Regions from separate parts of the Colwellia sp. BRX8-9 genome, predicted to be linked through region 2. Evidence: predicted binding sites of a transcription regulator. Region 2 holds the regulator's gene; the other holds the start of a gene.

Region 1 (7,046 bases), on a different contig from region 2:
TGGGAATGAATGCTCAGGAACCACCAAGTTTGTTGGTGCAGGAACGCTTTGAAAAACACGACCAGCCATATCGAATTTAGAACCGTGACAAGGACAAAAGAAACCGTCTTTTACACCTTCAACAAACTCTTCAAAATCGCCTTGGTGGTGAGTAGGAGCACAACCTAAGTGAGTACACACGCCTAAAGCAACCATAAACTCAGGCTTTATTGAACGATATGCATTGGCTGCATAAGTAGGTTGTTGAGGCTCTTCTGAACCTGGGTCTTTCAATTGATCGTCATGCGCCGCTAAAGTTGATAATATTTCTTCAGTTCTACGGACCACATACACAGGTTTTCCTCGCCATTCAGCGCGGATTAATTGACCTGGTTCTATTTTACTAACATTGACTTCAACCGGAGCACCTGCAGCTTTCGCTCTAGCACTAGGGTTCCAAGAACCAATGAAAGGCACAGCCAAACCGACAACACCAACACCACCTACTACCGAAGTAGCAGCAGTTAAAAAGCGTCGACGGCCGTTATTCACGGGCGCATTGCTCATTCAAAATCTCCAAATAACATTGTTTCAAACAAATTCGAATTATTATTCTCACAGCTACAGTGAGTTGCGAGAGGAAATACTTTCCAATTGTTTGCCCAAACTTGCGACAAAAAATTTTTCTGATAATAAAGAAATAAGCACTTTTTTACAAGTAAAAATAAGCGAAACATCAGTTATATATCTTAATTTCACTGACTTTGTCACTTTAAACACACAGCTAAATACGAAAGATTATTATTCAAAAAAAGCGCAGAAAAGAATAGTTTCTCTTTCGCTATCCGATAAATTATTTTAATGCTTATATAGTTGAGTGTAATTGCTAACCATCGAAAAAGTGCTCAGTAAACAGCTCAATAATACGACTATTTTCCCGCATATTATTTTTATTACTGATACTTTAAAGTTTACCATTTTATTGGAACTCGCACTGTATTATTTATTATCACCTAAGGTCGCTTTTATAATAAACAGCCCACGAAGTTACCTTACTGCGGATGCTCATTTTTCTAAATGACAGATATAAAAAAACCGACATAAAGTCGGTTTTTTGAAAACGTATAAGGTAAATATTAACGTTTTGAAAATTGTGGCTTTTTACGAGCCTTGTGTAAACCAACTTTCTTACGTTCAACTTTACGAGCATCACGAGTTACGAAACCAGCTACACGTAGAGAACCACGTAAAGTTTCATCGAACTCCATTAATGCACGAGTAATACCGTGACGAATTGCGCCAGCTTGACCAGAAATACCACCACCAACAACAGTGATGTTAAAGTCAAACTTTTCTAACATTTCAACTAATTCTAATGGTTGACGAACAACCATACGAGCCGTTTCACGACCAAAGTATACAGAAATGTCACGCTTGTTAATTGTAATTGCACCGTTACCAGCTTTCATGAACACACGAGCAGTTGAGCTCTTGCGACGACCAGTACCGTAATATTGATTATCAGCCATTGCTTAAAGCTCCAAAAGTTGTGGTTGTTGTGCAGTATGCTTATGTTCAGTGCCCGCGTAAACTTTAAGCTTACGGAACATTTCACGACCTAAAGGACCTTTAGGTAACATACCTTTAACTGCGAATTCTAAAACACGCTCTGGAGCTTTTTCAATTAGTTTTTCAAAACTAATTTGCTTAAGACCGCCTGGGAATTCTGTATGCGAGTAGTAAATTTTACCTTTCGCTTTATTACCAGTTACTTTCACTTTCTCAGCGTTAATAACAACGATGTAATCGCCAGTATCTACGTGAGGAGTATATTCTGCTTTATGCTTGCCGCGTAAACGGGTTGCAATTTCAGTAGCGATACGTCCTAAAGTCTTATCTTCGGCGTCCACTAAGAACCATTCGCGTTGTACGCTTTCTGGTTTTGCTACAAAAGTTTTCATTAAAAAACCCAATATTTATTATGTTACTTTAAATGATGAATGCTAAGAATTAGCATCACCGGTTAAAAAGACCACGCTCTACCCCTTCGAGTATCGAGTCCATCGCCACTACTTTTCACAAAAGTCAAAAACAGTAGGCATTTGTAACGCAGGGAGCGCGGATTATACAGAAGTTATCTACTAAGATCACCTATAAATCACAATCAATTGCACTTTTTTTAAACTTTTATCACGAATACAATCGCTAGCTAGTAACTAACCACATTTTGAATCGCCGCAATTTAAGCAAGTAGCGCAATTGTCTAATGAGATTACCGACTTTTGATAACATTTTACACATTGGCTTGCTGTGGTTGGAAAAGCTAATAGCTCACTTCCCTCTTTAGCTTTTATTGTTTGGCGCTTTTCCTCAATGTAGGCTTGTTGGTGGTTATCTCTTTCACTTTTTGGCAACATATCTAATGCCTTTAAATGTGTTTCAATAACATGGCCAATATCAGCGACCACCGATGGCATAAATATACCTGTGCCTCTTTGGTAATAGCCACCTTTGGGGTCAAATACTGCTTTTAGCTCTTCGACTAAAAAGGTGCAGTCACCTCCCTTGCGAAATACCGCTGAAATAACCCGTGTTAGCGCCACTACCCAAGAATAAAACTCCATATTTTTTGAATTGACAAAAATTTCGAAAGGACGGCGAGTTTCTTGGTCACTTTCTTGATTGAGCAAAATATCATTAATAGTAATATAAAGAGCATGGTCTGATACTGGCGGTTTTATTTTATAAGTAGAACCAATTAACATTTCAGGACGTTTTGTACTTTCGGTGAGTTTATCCGCGATGCCTTTTATTTTTTCTTTAACAGGCAGCTGATCAGCAACTAACACCTTAACCGCAGTGATCGCTTGATTAATTTCTCTCATTATTAGTTTCCTCGTTATTTTTTGCCAGGGCTTTTAGAGCTTACCGTAGTAACCTTCTTTTAAAGCGTCATGAAGATTTGCAGCCGTATGCGTTTCGCCGTCGTAAACCACCTCTTCATTACCTTTCGCTAAAATCTCAGTGCCATCGGCTAAGGTAAACTGATACGTTACATTAGCGAGTTCTTCGTCTTTTACTAATACGCCTTGATGGACTTCTGGGTTAAAACGAAAAGTCGTACAGCCTTTCAAGCCCTGGTCGTATGCATACAAATAGATATCTTTGAAGTTTTCATAATCGATATCAGTTGGAACATTAATTGTTTTTGAAATAGACGAGTCTATCCAGTATTGTGCCGCAGACTGAATATCAACATGTTCTTTAGGAGCGATGGCATCGGCAGATACAAAATAGTTAGGCAGCTTTTTATTGTCATCTTCGCTATATGCCAAAGCATCTTTATTGATAAAATGACGATATGCCAGCAGTTCATAACTTGAAACAGCGACGGATTCTTTTGATTTCTTACCTTGACGAATAATATTGCGGTGATATTCATGTGCAAAGCTTGGTTCAATACCATTAGATACATTATTACCTAGACTGAGCGCTAAAGTGCCTGTGGGTGCTATTGAAGAATGATGTGTAAAACGGGCGCCAACCTCAGCTAACGCTTCGACAAGTTCAGGATTTTCTTCAGCGATACGCTGCATATAACGACTGTATTTTGCGTGCAGAACTGAACCTTTTATTTTATCCGCCACTTTTATGCCGTCTTTTATCATTTCGGGGCGTTTTACTAGCATTTGCTGAGTTACCACGAACGTTTGTGCAAGTATCGGCGCAGGACCTTTTTCTTTTGCTAAATTTAACGCTTCTTGCCACCCCGTTATCGCTAAAACTTTTGATACTTTATCAGTAAAAGCCAGGGCTTCAGGACTATTATAAGGTATTTTTAATAATGTCAGAGCTGAGCCTAATCCTAAGTACCCCATACCATGACGGCGCTTACTTTGAATTTCTTGCTGTTGTTCAGGCAGTGGTAAGCCATTAATTTCTACTACGTTGTCGAGCATGCGGGTAAAAACTTTAATAACTTCGCGGTATTTATCCCAATTAAATTTCGCACTAGAAGTGAAAGGTTGCTCAACAAATTTAACTAAATTTACTGAACCCAGCAGACAAGCACCGTTGGGTGGTAATATTTGTTCGCCGCAGGGATTACTTGCACGTAGTTTTTCACAAAACCAGTTGTTATTCATTTCGTTAGCATGGTCAATGAGTAAAAAACCTGGTTCAGCATAGTTAAATGTATTGCTCATTATCATATCCCACAGCCTAACAGCTGGTATCGAGCTATAAATTTTACAGGCGATTTTACCTTCATGATTCAATACATAATTATGTTTTTTAATATAAGCGTTATCAAAATAATTCTCTTTGAAGAGTATTTTATCCCGATCGGTGATAGCGATATCATCGGCAAGTAACTCTTGGTGAGAAATAGGAAAATTGAGTAACCAGTCTTGTTGATTTTTTACAGCAGCAATAAATTCATCACTGATCAGTAGTGATAAATTAAATTGCCGTAACCGACCATCCTCGCGCTTCGCTAAAATAAAACGTTTAACATCAGGGTGAGAGATATCAAAAACCCCCATTTGCGCACCACGCCGCCCGCCGGCAGAACTAATGGTAAAACACATTTTATCGAAGATATCCATGAACGACAGTGGACCTGAAGTTGTGGCACCGGCGCCAGCAACAAAGGCACCACTGGGTCTTAAAGTTGAGAATTCATAACCAATACCACACCCCGCCTTTAACGTTAGGCCTGCTTGGTGCACCGCAGTTAATATACCCGTCATTGAATCGTCGATAGTGCCTGAAACCGTGCAGTTTATTGTTGATGTGGCGGGCTTAAATTTTTCGGCACCTGCATTTGATATTATTCGTCCCGCAGGATAGGCGCCACACTCCATCGCCCAAACAAATTTCTCGTACCACTTTTTCTTATCTTTATTTTCTATATCCGCGAGCGCTAAGGCAACTCGATGAAATGTTTCTGAAATAGTATTCTCTTGCGGGTGGCCATGTTTGTCTTTTAAGCGGTATTTTTTATCCCAAATATCAACTGAAGCGTCTTGTAATTTAATACTTGTCGCTAAGCCTGGTGAAAAAGCGTTTGTCATCAGCATTCCTTTATCATTTTATTTTTGGTGTATATTACCTATAAAAATAAATGACAAAAGCCAAAGCACTACATATTGCGATCAAGATCAATAAATAACACAACATATAGCTAGTTAGCGTAATAACGCTAAAATTGGCATAAAAAAATGCCGATCGTTAAATCGGCATTTTTATAATTATCTTTAAGTAAGTTTTACTATCTCACTAAGGTAAGTGCTTACTTGCTAAATAATCATGTGACTGCATTTCTTGTAAACGACTTAAACAACGTTTGAACTCAAATTCCAAACCACCGTGGCTGTATAAATTTTCCATTTCGACTTCAGCAGAAATAATTAATTTTACATTACGTTCATAAAATTCATCAACCAAGGCAATAAATCGACGGGCCGCATCTTCACGATCGACACTCATTTGTTTAACATTTGCTAATAATACCGTGTGATACAAACGACTTATCTCCATATAGTCAGTTTGACTACGTGCGGATTCACACAACACCGAAAAGTCAAAGTGCACAATACCGTCTGACTCTTCAATCGCCGATAATGAGCGATTATTTATTTTAACGTCAACATCTTTCTTACCTGGTTTGACCGACAATTGAATAAAATATTGCGCCAGGTTTTCACTTGCCTCTGCATCAAGTGGAGCATGGTAAATCTCGGCTTGCTCTAGGGTTCGCAAACGGTAATCAATACCGCTATCGACATTTACCACATCACAATGTTTATTGATGAGTTTAATGGCTGGTAAAAAACGTTCGCGTTGCAAACCATTTCGGTACAGACCGTCAGGTATAATATTTGACGTTGCCACTAAAGTAACATTATGTGCAAATAATTCTTCAAACAAAGCGCCAAGGATCATTGCATCGGTAATGTCGGAAACAAAAAACTCATCAAAACAAATAATGCAGGTTTCATCAGCAAAACGTTTGGCAATTATTTTCAATGGGTCAGCTTGCCCGGTTAATGTTTTTAATTCTTGATGAACACGGTGCATAAAGCGATGAAAGTGAACACGCATTTTATTTTCAAAAGGCAAACAATCATAAAATGTATCAACTAAATAAGTTTTCCCTCGACCAACGCCACCCCAAAAATAAAGTCCTTGTATGGTTTTGGTTTCAGATGAGGCAACAATGCGCTTCCAGCGATTAAGCACCTTCTTAAATCCTTCAACGGGTAAGGGTTTATTTTGAAGATCTTCATAGAGACGCTGTAAGTTTTTTACCGCATTTTCCTGCGCATCGTCATGTAAAAAATCATCACGAGTTAAATCTTCATTATACTTATCTAGAGGTGAAAGCTTGATCATTTATTGGCCACTTATATTTTGTTTCACAAAGTCTTTACAGGACTAATGAAATATTTTCTTGAAATTAACAAATTCGCAATCATATTCATTAGGTAAGCGCGAACAGAAGCGCTATTATACAAAATAAGTTCCCATATTTTTACTAATTTTATTGAATATAACGAGGGTTTGACACTATGGATATAGTTTTAGCAATTTTTCTTTTATTAGTTGGTGCGGCAATAGGTTTTGTTGCTAGTCGTTTTTTATCTGCATCAGTCCAAGACAACCAGAAACTTAGTGAACGCGTTAGTAATAGTGAAGCCGCTTTAGCGCAATATAAACTCGATGTTGCAGAACATTTAGATGATTCAACAATACTTTTGGACAAAATGAATAGCACTTGCCAAACAGCCATGTTGCAAATGGAAAAAAGTACGCAGTTATTAAAACAAGCAACACCTTCAGACGTTGATGGCATGCCTTTTTTCTCAAAAGAAACACAAGAACAACTTGCACAAACCGTATCATTACGTCACAGCCGAGCCGAACGTAAGAGTGAAGAAACAAGCACAGAACCACCACTTGACTACTCAGGTCAAGCGAGTGGACTTTTTGCCGACAAGAAACAAAGTGTTACAAATGTAGGCTAATGTTCTTTGGAACTAACGCACACAGCATAGGTCTTTAGT
Region 2 (7,046 bases):
TTTAGAACTCGGTGCACACTATAAAAATAATAAACTTAACATCCGCTACAGCGAAAATGAACTCGATGAATTTATTAATCTTGGTGGCTATTCTGTCGATAATATCCACACCAGTGAAAGCTTTTCAATATCGGGTAAAAGTAAGATATGGCACAATGACAAGCATCAGCTAGAGATTAAGGCGTCTTATAGCCTCTTTGAAATCAAGTCTGCTGGGATGGCCTTAGCAAAAGAGTCTGGCCTTATCGAAAATGATTTTTTGGTGGGGCCCTTTTGGCGCACTCAATCAAGCGATGTAAACCTAGATCACAGTTGGATAGTTAATCCACGTATTCATCTCAATTCTGGGGTTGAATATCGCCGCGCTAATCAATTTCAATCGGGTAACGCCGTCACTTACTATGATTATCAGCAAGAGCGGATTATCGTTAGTGATGAAAACTATCTCGACAAAATTGTCGCTATCGCTGTGATGCCTGAAACAAAAGCGTTAAACCAAGCCCAAGAAATGCATGGAATTTACAGTCAACTCAAGTGGCAAGTCGCCAATAATATTAGTTTATTTTTAGGGGCTAGGTATGACAATGTGATAGATATTGATCATAAACTGTCACCGCGTGCCGCAGCCGTTTGGCAAGCCAATAAAAACCATAGCTTAAAACTGCAATATGGTGAGTCATTTCGTACTCCGGTAAACAACGAACTTTATTCAAATGACAGTGTGACTAACGGCAACCCTAATTTATCCTCAGAGTTTGTCAAAACAACAGAGCTCGTTTGGATATATCAACATAATGATTTTTCCAGTGAACTGGTCTTTTTTCATAATGATTTACGAGACTTTATAAATAAGGTTCCTGACGATGGCGACGCACAATTTACTTTTGTTAACCATGTTGATATGGAAATTAGTGGTTTGGAAAGCAGTGCCAGTGTTGAATTAACGCCAAAATTACGTTTTTCAATCAATTACACCCATCTCTTTGATGACCCCATTAACGAGAGTTTTAAACACTTTGGTAGCGCCAATTTAAGCTATAAGTCAGGACAATGGAAATTCAATGTTAATGGTATTTGGCGAGATGAAGTAACACTACCTCCAATTAATGATGTCCGTTTTATACAAAAACAGTATTTTTTAATTTCAGGTAAAGTCACTTATGAGCTTGATAAAAAACAGCAACTTTCATTAATTGCGCAAAATTTACTGGATAAAGATTATGTTGTCTTCGACCCAAGAGTATTTAACGGTGAAGTACCAGGAAAAGGCAGAGAAATATCAGTGAGTTATCGCTATCAATTTTAACGTAATCACAAGCTTAAATGTTCATCTATAAAAATATTTCTATAGATGAACAAACTCGGACTAACGTTAATTATTCCGCTATATATTCAACAACTTCAAGACCAAATCCTGATAACGAATGATACTTAGTTTGTGAACTTAACAAGCGCATCTTACTAACACCTAAGTTAGAAAGGATTTGTGAGCCTACGCCAACGTTACGAGAGCCAACATGACGCTTTATTTCATTAACAACTTCACCCGCATCAATTTTTGCATACTTTTCAACTTGAGAAATTAACTCCGCAGTAGATTCATGCTTACCTAAAAGTACTAAAACACCGCCTTCTTTGGCAATTTTTTCTAAAGCATTAGCCATTGGCCATTGAGCAACACTCTCACGTTGGCTAAATAATAAATCTCTAAAGGTATTTTCTAGATGAACACGAACTAGTGTTGGTTCGTCAGCTTTAATCTCACCTTTAGTTAGGGCAAAGTGCGCCTGTCCATCAATGGTGTCTTTAAATACTGTTAAATCGAATTCTCCAAAGGCTGTTGGTAACTTACATTGAGAGACACGTTCAATAGTGGTCTCATTAGCATTTCTATATTCAATTAAGTCGGCAATGGTGCCCATCTTTAAATCATGCTTTTCAGCAATAATTTCTAAGTCTGGGCGGCGCGCCATAGTACCGTCTTCATTGAGTATTTCAACAATAACGGCGGCAGGCTCTAAACCCGCTAAACGCGCTAAATCGGTTCCAGCTTCCGTATGGCCTGCGCGATTTAATACACCTCCATCTTTGGCTATTAATGGAAAAATATGCCCCGGCTGAACAATACTTAAATGATTAGCATCTTTGGCAACAGCAGCTAATACAGTCGTTGCACGATCGCCAGCAGAAATCCCGGTAGTTACTCCTTGAGCGGCCTCAATTGACACAGTAAAATTAGTGCTAAATTGAGCGTCATTTTTTTCAACCATCAAAGGTAACTTGAGCTGCTGGCATTTTTCAACCGTCATCGGCATACAAATTAAACCACGACCGTGAGTCGCCATAAAATTAATGGCTTCGGGGGTTACTTTTTCAGCAGCCATAATGAAGTCACCTTCATTTTCTCTGTCTTCATCGTCCATCAAAATGACCATTTTACCTTGAGCAATATCGTCAATAATTTCTTGTGGGGTATTTAAATTCATGATCATCTCTTTTATTTAATTTTTTTTCATAATTTTGAGGAATACAATAGTGCGCTTGATATACAAACGCCACCTTGTTTGTTTACTTCATAAAACCGTTACGTGCTAATAGTTCATGAGTCACACCAGAACTATGGTGCTCGGCCGTGCTAGCGGCTTTTTTTGTTAATAGCCTTTCGATATAACGGGCGATTAAGTCAACTTCTAAATTGACTTTAGTGCCCGCTTTATATTGAGCAATAATGGTTTGCGCGTTAGTGTGAGGAACGATCGTTAGACGAAATTTATCATCGGTGACACTGTTAACTGTTAAGCTCGTGCCGTCAATTGTGATAGAGCCTTTTTCGGCAATGTATGGCGCTAAATCACTTGGCATTTCAAGCCAGTATTCTAGGCTATTACCATTATGTTCAATCGAGGTTATTACAACCACAGCATCGACATGGCCAGACACCATATGTCCGCCAAAACGAGTGGTGGGTAACATGGCTTTTTCTAAATTAACAGCCTGCCCTGTTTGATAATCAACAAAGCCAGTACGCTGTAAGGTTTCATTAGAAACATCGGCACTATAAGTTGATGAGTCAAAAGCGACAACGGTTAAACAAATGCCATTGGTCGCTATTGAATCACCTAATTTAACATCACTCATATCTAATAAACCGGTGGAAATAACAATTCTTGCACCCTGTCCAGTAATGTTTATCGCTTGAATGCTACCAACTGCTTCAATTATTCCTGTGAACATAATCACTCTTTAAGTCATTTTTAGGTCAAGTAAAACTCAACACCATACTAAAATTTTACGGTAAAAGTTTAGCAATAATACGGATATCTTTGCCGATCATACGTAAATCAATTATATTTAGTTCTTTTGCTTGGCTCAAGCTTTCAATGCTTGTCATATTCACTAAGCTTTTACTGTCTGCACCCATCAATTTAGGGGCTTGATATAAAATCAATTCATCGACTAAATTTTGTTCAATAAAAGCACCCGCTAATCGAGCACCTGACTCAATGAGTACATCATTTAAATTTAGCTTAGCTAAATATTGAAGTAATGCATGTAAGTCAATCTGTTGTTCATTAGCTAATGTATTGACTACAGGTAAAACCACCTGCTTTACAAAATGAGGCCATTGATGAATGTTTTCAATGGTACGACGAATTAAAATTATTGGGCTGTGCTCATTAAATAAAGCTAAGTTAGGCGTTAAGCGATTTTTTGTATCTATAATCACTCTTATCGGTTGCCTAACGTCTTCCTCTTGATAACTATCTTTTAATTCCCCTAGCTCAGACCAACGTACCGTCATTTTTGCATTATCGGTTAATATACTGTCAGCACCACTGATAATCGCACAACTTTGTGCGCGTAAACGCTGAACATCTTGTCGAGCTTGAGGCGAAGTAATCCATTTACTTTCACCATTTTTCATCGCGGTTTTTCCATCTAAACTCGCCGCTAATTTACAACGGACGTAGGGCAAACCTGTGGTCATTTGTTTGATAAAACCAACATTTAAATCTTCAGCCGCTTGTCTCAATAAACCGTGTTGCGAAGATATTTCCGCTTGTGCTAACATTTTTAAACCATTACCAGCAACTTTAGGATTTGGATCAACCATCGCCGCTATGACATGTTTAATACCGGCAAGAATAAGTCCTTTAGCACAGGGTGGCGTTAACCCATAATGACTACAAGGCTCAAGTGTTACATAAGCGGTTGCACCTTGCGCATTTTTACCCGCCATTGCTAACGCGTTAACTTCAGCATGGCCTTCACCCGCTTTTTGATGAAAACCTTCTCCGACAATTTTACCATCTTTTACCAAAACACAACCAACGCGCGGATTAGGCGAGGTGGTATAATGTCCTTGTTTGGCAAGCATTATAGCCCGTTGCATAAAACGGTAATCTTCAGCTGAAAATTCTTTCATCTATTTTTCATTACCTAAGCGCGCAATTTCTTCACTAAATTCGCGAATATCTTCAAAAGAGCGATAAACCGAGGCAAAACGCACATAAGCGACTTTATCTAATTCTTTTAATTGTTCCATGATGATATTACCAAGCAACTCACTCGATACTTCTCGCTCACCAGTGGCACGTAGCTTTGATTTGACTTTATTAATCGATAGTTCGACTTGCTCGACACTCACCGGACGTTTTTCGAGTGCTCGCACTAAACCATTACGCATTTTATCTTCATTGAAAGGCTCACGTGAACCATCATTTTTAATAATACGTGGCATAACTAACTCAGCAGTTTCAAAGGTAGTGTAGCGCTCATGACAGGCTAGACATTCGCGGCGACGGCGAACTTGATGACCGTCAGAGACCAAACGAGAGTCAATGACTTTGGTATCTAAGGCTCTACAAAAAGGACAATACATGGAAAGCTCCAAAAAAGGTTATACCAATCCCAATAAGTATATTTTTATCTTAATGGACTCGGTACTTTCGACACATAGCTCTGTTTAATTGACAGAAACAATAATGGCCGCTAATGCGGCCATTTTAGTCTAATTAAGCTATTGTTACATTAACTTATTTATAGCTTTTCCCATTAGACTTTAAGCGCCACAGCTATATCGCTTAAGACACTAAAGTCGTTAGCTTAATTTACGCGTATACAGGGAAGCGTGAACAAAGTTCTTTAACACTGGCTTTAACATCAGTAACCGTCTGTTCATTGTTGATATCGTCTAAAATATCACAAATCCAACCCGTTAATGCTTGAGTTTCAACAACGCCAAAACCACGACGCGTAATAGCCGGAGTACCTAAACGTAAACCAGAAGTTACAAACGGAGAACGTGGGTCGTTAGGTACTGAGTTTTTATTTACCGTAATATGGGCACGGCCTAATGCAGCATCAGCATCTTTACCTGTAATATCTTTATCAATTAAGTCAAGTAACAATAAGTGGTTTTCAGTGCCGTTAGAAACAACTTTGTAACCGCGTTCCTGAAGAACAGCAACCATAGCTTTAGCATTGTCTAAAACATTCTGTTGATAAACTTTAAACTCAGGCTCTAATGCTTCTTTAAATGCAACCGCTTTAGCTGCAATAATGTGCATTAATGGGCCACCTTGGCCACCTGGGAAAACAGCAGAGTTTAATTTTTTATAGATAGCTTCATCATCACAACCCGAAATAATTAAACCGCCACGAGGACCGGCTAATGTTTTATGAGTAGTTGTAGTAACAACATGCGCATGTGGCACTGGGTTTGGATATAAACCGGCGGCAATTAAACCAGCAACATGAGCCATATCAACGAAAAAGTATGCGCCAACACCGTCTGCGATTTTACGCATACGTGCCCAATCAACAACACCAGAGAAAGCAGAAAAACCACCAATGATCATTTCTGGTTTATGTTCTTGTGCTAAACGTTCCATTTCTTCGTAATCTATGTCACCTGTTTCTGGGTGAAGACCGTATTGAAATGCTTCGTAAGACTTGCCAGAAAAACTAACATGAGAACCATGCGTTAAATGACCACCGTGCGCTAAACTCATTCCTAACACTTTACCACCTGGAGTAACAAGCGCTTGAAAAACTGCAGCATTAGCTTGAGAACCAGCATGAGGTTGCACGTTCGCGTAAGTTGCGCCAAATAATTCTTTTGCACGGTCTATGGCTAATTGCTCAGCGATATCTACGAATTCACAACCACCGTAGTAACGTTTGCCTGGGTAACCTTCAGCATATTTATTAGTTAATTGAGAACCTTGTGCTTCAAGAACACGCGGGCTACAGTAATTTTCTGAAGCAATAAGTTCGATGTGCTCTTCTTGGCGAACTTTCTCATTGCTCATCGCTTGATAAAGTTCCGGGTCAAAATCAGCAATATTCATATCACGTGTAAACATGGTTTTTCCTCAATTATTCAGCCTTAGCTGTTACAGACAATTGTCTAATGGATAGCAAAATTTATGCGGCGTATATTGCCTGAAATCAGCTCAGTTGTACACGGATAAAGGTACAAGCTTTAGCTCATTTAGTAATCTAATATGCCAAGAGTGTTGCTGTTATTATCGATAAAAACTTTTACAGCTTTGATCAACGTTAACAGCAAATAGAATATAACGAAGAAAAAAAGCAATAACAAGAAATTTAAAACAGAAATAAAGCAGAAAAACAAAATATAATCTATCTTATTAAGAAATAACCAATATTTATTTTATTAAAATATCATTTAGTTGTTTTAACTCTTCTTGCCTTTTTATATAAAAAGACTGACTGACAAGCCAAATACTCACCAGAAATATATTCAAAATAGCTAGACCAACAATGGGCGATTTTTCTAATTGCTCGGTGACAGCAAAAACATACCAATTGGCAAAGGGCCCAATAATGAGACAAGAGAACTTTATTAACTTGATGTAGCTAATAGACGACTGACAACCGAGAATGGCATGTTCAATTGCTTTATCAGGACTTCCACAATTTATTTTCCATGCCGATAAACGAGCTTTAATGGCAAATATTACAAAAATAATGGAAAGAATGCCACCACCACCTAAGTAAATAATGGTTGCTTGATCTTT

What was found. The regulator NrdR, encoded in region 2, represses ribonucleotide reductase genes. The targets are predictions, from matches to a motif close to AAACACNANATNTNGTGTTT.
Region 1: a site for NrdR is predicted at 5,118-5,137, ahead of H4J70_RS08885 (adenosylcobalamin-dependent ribonucleoside-diphosphate reductase). Genes of this name have one in related genera too.

What each region holds. Positions count from the first base shown of each region.
Region 1 covers NZ_JACGVN010000008.1:114,739-121,784, forward strand. The annotation lists gene petA (ubiquinol-cytochrome c reductase iron-sulfur subunit) at 1-546, opposite strand, end outside; gene rpsI (30S ribosomal protein S9) at 1,116-1,508, opposite strand; gene rplM (50S ribosomal protein L13) at 1,512-1,940, opposite strand; gene H4J70_RS08880 (NrdJb) at 2,196-2,864, opposite strand; gene H4J70_RS08885 (adenosylcobalamin-dependent ribonucleoside-diphosphate reductase) at 2,898-5,054, opposite strand; gene zapE (cell division protein ZapE) at 5,260-6,375, opposite strand; gene H4J70_RS08895 (YhcB family protein) at 6,552-7,007, shown strand.
Region 2 covers NZ_JACGVN010000033.1:20,799-27,844, forward strand. The annotation lists gene H4J70_RS18960 (TonB-dependent siderophore receptor) at 1-1,306, shown strand, start outside; gene ribBA (bifunctional 3,4-dihydroxy-2-butanone-4-phosphate synthase/GTP cyclohydrolase II) at 1,377-2,486, opposite strand; gene H4J70_RS18970 (riboflavin synthase) at 2,569-3,234, opposite strand; gene ribD (bifunctional diaminohydroxyphosphoribosylaminopyrimidine deaminase/5-amino-6-(5-phosphoribosylamino)uracil reductase RibD) at 3,290-4,426, opposite strand; gene nrdR (transcriptional regulator NrdR) at 4,427-4,882, opposite strand; gene glyA (serine hydroxymethyltransferase) at 5,112-6,368, opposite strand; gene H4J70_RS18990 (hypothetical protein) at 6,675-7,046, opposite strand, start outside.